DNA from 4 places in the Streptomyces tirandamycinicus genome. Region 2 is predicted to be linked to each of the others. Evidence: riboswitches for the same ligand, from Rfam matches in the RefSeq annotation. Region 2 holds a riboswitch; each other region holds the start of a gene.
What was found. A riboswitch is a leader RNA that binds a small molecule or an ion and turns the genes downstream of it on or off. The one in region 2 is predicted to bind cyclic di-AMP.
Positions count from the first base shown of each region.

Region 1 (2,191 bases), 1.4 Mb from region 2:
GCCGCGGAAGGCGTAGATCGACTGGTCGGCGTCGCCCACCACGCACAGCTCGGCGGGGTCGAGGTCGTCGTACCCCGTGCCGACCAGCTCGCGCACGAGCGTGTACTGGGCGTGGTTGGTGTCCTGGTACTCGTCGACCAGGACGTGGCGGAACCGGCGCCGGTAGTGCTCGGCGACGTCCGGGAACGCCTGCAGCAGATGGACCGTGGTCATGATGATGTCGTCGAAGTCCAGCGCGTTGGCCTCGCGCAGCCGGGCCTGGTACATGCGGTACGCCTCGGCCAGGGTCTTCTCGAAACCTCCCCCGGAGCCCTCGGCCTGGGCGCCCCCCGCCTCGGCGGCGAAGGCCTCCTCGTCGATCAGCTCGTTCTTCAGGTTCGAGATCTTGGCGCTGAACGCCTTCGGCGGGTAGCGCTTCGGGTCGAGGTCCAGGTCACGGCAGACCAGTGCCATCAGCCGCTTGGAGTCGGCGGCGTCGTAGATCGAGAAGGACGACGTGAAGCCGAGCTTCTTGCTCTCCCGGCGCAGTATGCGGACACAGGCGCTGTGGAACGTGGAGACCCACATGGCGCGGGCGCGCGGGCCGACGAGCTGCTCGACGCGCTCCTTCATCTCGCCCGCGGCCTTGTTGGTGAACGTGATCGCCAGTATCTGGCCGGGGTGGACCTCGCGGGTCGCCAGCAGGTGGGCGATCCGGTGGGTCAGCACCCGGGTCTTGCCGGAGCCGGCGCCGGCGACGATGAGCAGCGGCGACCCCGTGTGGACGACGGCGGCACGCTGCTGCTCGTTGAGCCCGCTCAGCAGGGCGGCCGGGTCGATGACGGGGCGCGGGGCGCCGTCCCGGTAGTAGGCGTCACCGGGCGGAGGCGCGTCGAACCTGCCCTCGAAGAGGTCGTGCGGGACCTCCTCCGCGGGAAGGTGCTCGTGGTCCTCCGGCGGCGGGGGCTCATCGGGGGCCGGGGTCCGCCGGAGGTCCGCCAGGAAACTGTCGTCAAAGAGGCTGCTCATCGCTCTCCGAGTCTAGGCGGCCCCACCGACAGTCCGCCGCCGCCTTCAGGGGAATCACTACCGGACACCTCCGGTCATGAGACGGACACACAGCGCCAAGGTCACGGAAATGTATCGGGCATATCGGCCACTCTCCTTCACAGCAGCACCACACTTTGGCTAGCGTGCTCGCCCAGGCAGCCCGTACCCCCTTCGGCGAACCACGCCAGCCGGGCAGCCGCGCCGAATCCGTGCCCCTCGCAGGGGAGTTCGGAACCGGGGACCCACTCACGAAGCACAACCGGGGTGAATCGGGCCGGTCTTCACCCGGCCCGTAGGGCAGCCTTCCGTTCCGTCCGAACCCGACAGCTAACCCGGTAGGCGTCGCACGGAAGGAGATGCCGGCCTTGGCGTCGCACCGCAAGCCGCGCAGCCGCACACGTACGAACACACCTGCCGTCGGGTTCACGACGGCCGCCATCGCGGGGGTCTCGCTCCTCTCGGCCCAGAACGCGACCGCCGGACCGAAGCCCACCGTCGAGGAAGTCCAGAAGAAGATCGACGACCTCTACCGGCAGGCGGGTTCGTCGACCCGGGAGTACAACAGGGCGAAGGAGCCCACCGAGCAGCGGCGCCGCACGGCGGCCCGGGCCCTCGACGGGGCCGCCCAGCGCACGGAGGAATCCGGCGAGTCGCGGCGCGCCCTCGGCGGCCACACACCGGCCCGATACCCCACCGGCGACGCCGCCCGGACCGCCGCGCTGCTCCTCGCCGACGGCCCGCGGCCCCACGCCGACCAGACGCACCAGACGCACCAAACGGACCTGGCGGGCCTGACACACCAGACGGGCGGCCTGGCGGACCAGACGGACCAGACGGACCAGTGGCGCCCGACGGAGCAGAGGGACCGGCTGACCGGGCAGCAGCGCAGCGCCGTCACCGCGTACGAGACCCAGCGGGCCGAGTCGGCCGGGCAGCGCTCCCGGGCCACCGGGGGCCTCGATGCACACGCGGACGCCACGGACGCCACGGACCCGCAGGAGTCGCTGCGCGCCAGGAAGCAGGCCGTCCAGAGGAAGCTCGCCCAGGCGAAGGAGCTGCTGTCGCAACTGACCGCCGAGGAGCGGGCACGGCTCGCCGACCTCGAGCGCCAGAAGGAGCAGCAGGCCCGCCGGAAGGCGGAGGCCAGGGCGGAGGCCAGGGC
Region 1 is NZ_CP029188.1:4,136,427-4,138,617, reverse strand. It holds gene pcrA (DNA helicase PcrA) at 1-1,008, opposite strand, end outside; cyclic di-AMP (ydaO/yuaA leader) riboswitch at 1,219-1,387, shown strand; gene DDW44_RS18435 (C40 family peptidase) at 1,386-2,191, shown strand, end outside.
Region 1: linked by a shared signal. The riboswitch ahead of DDW44_RS18435 (C40 family peptidase) and the one ahead of DDW44_RS11875 (LysM peptidoglycan-binding domain-containing protein) in region 2 are both predicted to bind cyclic di-AMP.

Region 2 (2,191 bases):
GCCGGGCCCACCGGAGCGGAGGGTCGGCCCCGGCGGCACCGCCGGACGGGGCCGACCGGTCCCGCGCCGCCCGACGTCGGTCCGGACGGCGCGGGACCTGGTCCGGGGGCCGAGGGCCCGGGGTGTCAGCTCAGGTGGAGCTTCTGGCCGGGGTGGATGACGTTCGCGTCGTCCACGATGTCCTTGTTCAGCTCGAACAGCTTCTGCCAGCCGCCCTTGACCTTCCGGTCCTCGGCGATCTTGCTGAGGGTGTCGCCGGCCTTGACCGTGTACTCGCCGTCGCCCTTCTTCACCGGGGCGGCCGCACGCTCGGAGCGGGTGGTCGGGGCCTCGGCCCGCTTCGGGGCGGGCTCGGCCTTCGGCGCGGCGGCCTTGGGGGCGGCCGGAGCGGCGCCGTCGTACGCGGCGTTCGACAGGCCGGTGCCGCAGTGCGGCCAGGCACCCTTGCCCTGGCCCGCCAGGACCTTCTCGGCGATCTGGATCTGCTGCGCCTTGCTCGCCTTGTCGGCGGTGGAGGCGAACGCGGTACCCCCGTAGGCGGCCCAGGTGGAGGCCGAGAACTGCAGCCCGCCGTAGTAGCCGTTGCCGGTGTTGATCGACCAGTTGCCGCCGGACTCGCACTGGGCGACGGCGTCCCACTCGGAGGCGGTGGCGGCGGACGCCGTACCCGAGGCCATCAGCGGGGCGGCGATGGCGGCGCCGGCGACACCGGCGAGCGTGACGACACGGGTGGACCGCTGGAAGACCGTCGGGCGACGGTGCTTGCCCTTGCCGGAAAGCAGCATCGAAGTTCTCCTCACCGACGCCTGCGAGGTGAGCTGTCGGGTTCGGGCCGATGTGGTGCCCGGCCGCGCGACGAGCGCACGGCTCCACCCCTAGCCGGGCAGCCCTGCTCGGGCCGGTCCGGCACTTACCTTGGGTCCCCCGCTCCTGCCTTCGGCGCTTGCGCGACGACTGTTCCCGACGGCCGCCGGCAGGATTCGGCGTGCGGTCGACGGGGCCCGCGTTGCGAGCGGTTCAGACCGTAGACACACGTCTCCCCGATGTTCAAAGACGAACATCGGGGAGAAATCGCCCATATCTGATGGAGCAACATGTCCGTTTTCGCAGATGAGAGCCTTGATGACCGGAGTTGACCGCCCTGCGGCGCCAGTTGACCGGAAGAGACTCTTGTCTCACTCGAACAGAACGGGACATAAGCGCCCGAACTACTGGGGCAACTCGCCCTTCTCCAGGCCGAGATCGAGGCTCTGGCCAGGCAGGATGAGGTCGGCGTCGGCGCCGACGACATCCCGGTTCGTCTCGTAGAGGGCGGGCCAGCCGCCGGGCACCGCGTTGGCGTCGGCGATCGACGAGAGGCTGTCGCCGCTGCGGACGACGTACCCATCTCCCGCCGCTGCGCCCTCTCGTGCGGATTCGTCACCTCGCGAGGCATGACGCCCTGAATCACGCTCATCGCCCGAATTGCCCGACTCTCCCGCCTCGGTGGCGGGGATACCCCGGTGCTTGCCCGTGCCCCCGTCGGCGGCGTCGGCCGGCTCCTGCGGGCTCTCGCCGTTCCCGGCGGGCTCCGAGGACTCCCCCGTGGGCTCGGCAGGCAGAGCGCCCTCCGGGGACCCGGAGGGCGGGGCGGACGGCTCGGGCGAGGACACGCCCGCGCCCGGCTCGGCGCCGGCGGCCGAGGGGGCCCCGGCCTGCGGCTCGGGCGCGGCGGCCGCACCGTCGCCGAACGAGGGCGCCTTCACCAGGCCGCCCAGCGGGTCGGTGGACGGGGTGCCGGCCGGCTGGGAGCCCGCGGCCAGACCCGTGATCACACCGCAGCTCTGCCATGCGGAGGCACCCTGGGCGGCGAGCACCATCTCGGCGACGGAGATCTGCTCGGCGGGGCTGGCGAGGTCGGCGCGCGGCGCGTAGGCGGTGCCGCCGTAGGCCTCCCAGGTCTCCTGGGACATCTGGAGGCCGCCGTAGTAGCCGTTGCCGAGGTTGGCGCCCCAGTCGCCGCCGCTCTCGCAGTCGGCGACCCGGTTCCAGGTGGCGGTGTCGGCGGCGGAGGCGGTACCCGCACCGAGCAGCGGGATGGCGATGGCCGATCCGGTCACCCCTGCCGCGACGATGAGGGCGGGGGCCTGACGAGGTCGGCGGTGGCGGCCGTTCCCGGACAGCATGCGGTGTGCCTTCCGTGTGACTACAG
Region 2 is NZ_CP029188.1:2,692,135-2,694,325, forward strand. It holds gene DDW44_RS11875 (LysM peptidoglycan-binding domain-containing protein) at 126-785, opposite strand; cyclic di-AMP (ydaO/yuaA leader) riboswitch at 789-952, opposite strand; gene DDW44_RS11880 (transglycosylase family protein) at 1,209-2,165, opposite strand.

Region 3 (2,191 bases), 1.2 Mb from region 2:
TGACCGCCCGGGCCGGGCAGACCGCACCGACCTCACCGGCCGGGCAGACCGGATGAGGCGGAAGGGATCAGGCAGGCAGGCAGGCCGGGCGGGTAGGTAGGTAGGCAGGCAGGCAGGCAGGCAGGTGCGACCGTTTCAGACGGAAAGGCCCTTGCCGCGCAGCCATGCGGCGGGGTCGATGCCGTCGCCACCGGGGGTGTGCACCTCGAGGTGCAGGTGCGGGCCGGTGACATTGCCCGTGGCGCCGACCCGTCCGATGGTCTCGGAGGTGGAGACCTTCTGCCCCGCGCTCACGGTCATCGACGACAGATGGCTGTACCAGACCTCGGTACCGTCCGCGAGCTCCAGCACGATGTGGTAGCCGTACGAGCCGGACCAGCCGGCCGACTTGATCGTGCCGCCGTGTACGGCCTTGACCGGGGTGCCCGTCGGCGCGGCGAAGTCGAGACCCGTGTGGTAGCCGGAGGACCACAGCGACCCGGCCTGTCCGAAGGTGGAGGTGAGCGTGTACGACGAGGTCGGCAGGGAGTAGCTCGCCGCGAGCTTGGCGAGACGCTCGGCCTCCGCCTTGCGCGCGGCCTCCTCCGCGGCCTTGCGCTCGGCCTCGGCGGCCGCTTCGGCCGCCTTCGCGGCCTCGGTCTTCTGCCGCTTCGCCTCGGCGGCGGCCTGCTCGACCGCGGCCTGCTCGGCGGCCGCCCGGGCCTCGGCCTCCGCCTCGGCCTGCTGCTGCTCGGCCTGCTGGAGGATCCGGGCACGCAGGGCCTCGCCCGCGTCACCTCCCTGGCCCGCGGCGTCGGCCGTGGTGAGCGGCCCGTCGGCGACGGTCTCGTCGGCGGGGTCGTCCGCCATCAACGAGCCCACACCGGGCAGCGATTCGGGGTCCGGGAGTTTGTCCGCGATGACATCGGGAAGGGAGATGGAGACCGCGGGCTTGTCCTGGGCGGTGGCCATGCCGCCCGCGCCGACCGCGGCGATGACGCCGACGCCGAGGACGGTGGAGCTCCGCGCGAGCGCGTTGCGCTGCTTGACGACGCGGTGCCTGCCACGAACGGGACGGACCGATTCCTCGGTCGGGTTCCACTCCTCCGCCGCGGGGGCGGGAGCCCACTGGTCGCTGGGTGCCCACTGGGTCGTGGGGGGCTCCTGGAGGGCAGGCTTGTTGGACGCCACGGAGGCGTTCTCCTTTCCTTCCTTCTCGCCTACCGGGTTAGCTGACGGGTTCGGAGCAGGAAGGTCTCCTTCGGGCACCACAAGGCACCCGATTCACCCCAAATGGATGGTTCCCCGGTTCCCTTGCGGGATTCGGCGCATGCGCACGGTGCCGCCTCTTGCGACGGCTGGGACGACCGCGCTGCGTTATCGAACGTTAATAGAGATCGAGGCCCGATTCCAAGCTGTTCCCACTGATCGTTAAGGACGTTGGCCAGAACTTAAGCGCAACAACCGGTTCGAAACGGGCAAGTTCTCGCCTCTCGCTCAAGCCAACATTCCTGACTGTTCGTCAAATGTTATGCGCAGGGCACGGATCTGATCACGCTCCGTGGCATCGTGCCGCTCAGACAACTCACAAGCCCCCTGCGCCACACAGGCACCAGCGGGTCCCGTCACGGGTGAGCCGGCGTCGCCCTGCGCCGCGGCGACTGCTGCTCCACCCGCCGGGTGACCGCGAGCAGCGCCATGTCGTCCGTCGCCGCACCGCCCGTGTGCCGGCGCACATCGGCGACCACCACGTCCAGCAGCTCCTCCGGGCCGGAGAAGGCACGGCCACCCAGCCGCCGGCGCGGGTCGTACATCACGTCGTGTGCGTCCCGCGCCTCCGACAGGCCGTCGGTGTAGAGCAGGAGCGTGCCACCGGGCGGATAGGAGGTCTCGGACACCAGGTCCGGCTCGGTCCCGAGGTCCATTCCCAGCGGCAGCGCCCGCACGGGCGGATCCAGCACGAGCAGCGCGCCGTCCGCCGCGAGCAGCAGGGGCGCCGGATGCCCCCGGTTGACGACCCGGACCCGTTCCCCGCCGCGTGGGATCTCGGCGAGCACGGCGGTAGTGAAGCCCTCGAAGCTCTCGAGCCCGGCATCCCGCGCGCCCTCCCGTGCCAGGGCCCGCTCCAGCCGCTGCGCCACCCCCGCCAGCGAGACCTCCTGCTCGGCGGCCTCTCGGAAGGCGCCCAGCACCAGGGCCACCGTGCCGACCG
Region 3 is NZ_CP029188.1:1,531,017-1,533,207, forward strand. It holds gene DDW44_RS06785 (M23 family metallopeptidase) at 136-1,170, opposite strand; cyclic di-AMP (ydaO/yuaA leader) riboswitch at 1,182-1,318, opposite strand; gene DDW44_RS06790 (PP2C family protein-serine/threonine phosphatase) at 1,605-2,191, opposite strand, start outside.
Region 3: linked by a shared signal. The riboswitch ahead of DDW44_RS06785 (M23 family metallopeptidase) and the one ahead of DDW44_RS11875 (LysM peptidoglycan-binding domain-containing protein) in region 2 are both predicted to bind cyclic di-AMP.

Region 4 (2,191 bases), 320 kb from region 2:
CGCTCGGGGGCACATGCAGGCGCACTGCCAAACGCCCAGTCTGAGCCCAAATACGCTCTCGCGTCGCAGAGTTCACCGCTTTGAGGGACAGATATATGCATATCCCGGTGGATCCGCTCCCAAGGGGGCGGCAACAGTGGCAGTCTGGCGCGAAGCGCAGTCCGAGGCTGTTCCGGCATCCAATCCGCTGTGTGCCGCGCTCCGGCAGCCCCGGTGGGAAAGGGACAGCTCGCCATGGCAGACCATCAGGAAGCCTCCGTCACTCTGCCGAGCGATCCCGCCTCGGTATCCGCCGCGCGCAGATACGTCTCCGAGGTGCTCGCCGAGTGGGGACTGCCCGGGGAGGACGGCACCGCGGACACGGTTCGTCTCATCGTCTCCGAACTCGCCACCAACGCCGTCCAGCACACCTTCGGGCTGTCCCCGACCTTCACGGTCGACGTCCGCCTCGAGCGCGACGAGCGTCTGTGCGTCGGTGTGACGGACAGCCATCCGCGCCGGCCCCAGCGCCTGCCCGCGGCCGTGCAGCAGGACAACGGCCGCGGCATGGTGATCATCCGCTGGCTCACCGCGGAATGCGGCGGCAGGCTGTACGTCGATCCCACACCCGAGGGTGGCAAGACCGTCTGGATCGCCATGCCCTGGAGGGCGGCCGCCGCCGATCATCCGCGGTGAGGGTCCGGGCGCGCGGGGCGGGCCTGGCCCCGGGTGGCGGCTCCGGCCGGGCCCCGGGTGGCGCGGCCGTCCCGCTCCGGCCGCGCCGGACCGGCCGCGCCCACCGCCGAGTCGCCGCGCACGGGGGCGGTTCCGGCGCCCCCCGGCGGGGCGTGTCCGCCGCCCGGTGCACTCGTCGGCGCACGGGGCGGCGGACATGCCGGCTCGGCTAGCGCACCCGTCCGTAGCGGACGCTCTTGGACCAGATCTTGGTCAGCTTCACGACGGAACCGCTCTTGGGCGAGTGCCAGATCTTCCCCGCCCCGGCGTAGATGCCGACGTGGTAGACGTACCCACGCGAGTGGAAGAACACCAGGTCACCGCGCTCGCGCTGGGAGGCGGAGATATGGCGGGTGCGGTTGTACTGCTGCTGGGCCGTGCGGGGCAGCTTCTTGCCCGCCTTCTTGTAGGCGTAGAGCGTGAGCCCCGAGCAGTCGAAACGGTTCGGACCGGTGGCTCCGTACCCGTACGGGGCTCCCTTCTTCGACGCGGCGACCTTGAGAGCCTTCGTCGCGTGAGTCGAGGCGGCGTGCGCCTCAGGTGCGCCGCCCGGCACGATCAGTGAGCCGCCGACGGCGGCGATCGTGAGTGCCGAGACGGCACCCGTCCGGGACAGCAGGGACGGGAGATGTGTCTGCGCAGTCATGCGCAACCCTTCGTCAGCCGCCTGTGAAGGATGACCTGTCGGGTTCGGACCGGCGAAGACGCCCGGCCGCGTACGCGGCTTCACCCCAAGGACCCGCCACCGATCCGGCGGCCGGCCCGCACTGCTGGGTCCTCCACTCCTGCCGAAGCCCTCATGTCGACCAGGCATCCGGTGCGGCGGCAGGACTCGGCGTCCGCCCGGACCGCCCCGCCGCGGTGGCGGGGGCTTGTCGTCCCACGGATCTTGACCCATGAACTGCCCGATTTCCGACTCGAAACGACGGTTTGTGAGGCTCCTCACCACTGATCTGTTCGAGTGGACAGAGCCGTTCGGGGGACCCGGCGTCCCCGGGTGATGAGCCCCGTACCTGCGGCGGAGCCGGTCGTTGGGCCGTTCGGGCCACGCCGTCGCGCAACTCGCACGGGACCAAAGCCGAAGCCGCCGGTGGTCCGGATGGGCGACACCCGGTCGTACGCATCACGGGCGCACCGGAGGGCTCACGACAGGGGGTGCGCGGCGGCTCGTCAACTCGGTTCCTCCGGCGGCAGGGTGACCCGTGACGCTCTGCGCTCTCCGCCCAACACCCGCAGTGCGCGGGCCAATGTGGTGGCGTGCAGCTCGCTCTCACCGCGCGTGTGCATGACCGTCAGGGCGTCGCGGAGTGCGGTGGCGCCGGCGACCAGTGCCTGTGCGGCGCGCAGGGCGCCATACGTGTGCGTCCCGCGTGCCGGGTTGATCCTTCCCATTTGGTCGATCACTTCGAGGTAGCGGTCGATGAACTCGCTCTCGGCGTGCGTCAGGGCGGGCAGCGGCGGCAGCTCCGGTGGCAGC
Region 4 is NZ_CP029188.1:2,375,652-2,377,842, reverse strand. It holds gene DDW44_RS10465 (ATP-binding protein) at 235-675, shown strand; gene DDW44_RS10460 (C40 family peptidase) at 884-1,360, opposite strand; cyclic di-AMP (ydaO/yuaA leader) riboswitch at 1,364-1,520, opposite strand; gene DDW44_RS10455 (hypothetical protein) at 1,885-2,191, opposite strand, start outside.
Region 4: linked by a shared signal. The riboswitch ahead of DDW44_RS10460 (C40 family peptidase) and the one ahead of DDW44_RS11875 (LysM peptidoglycan-binding domain-containing protein) in region 2 are both predicted to bind cyclic di-AMP.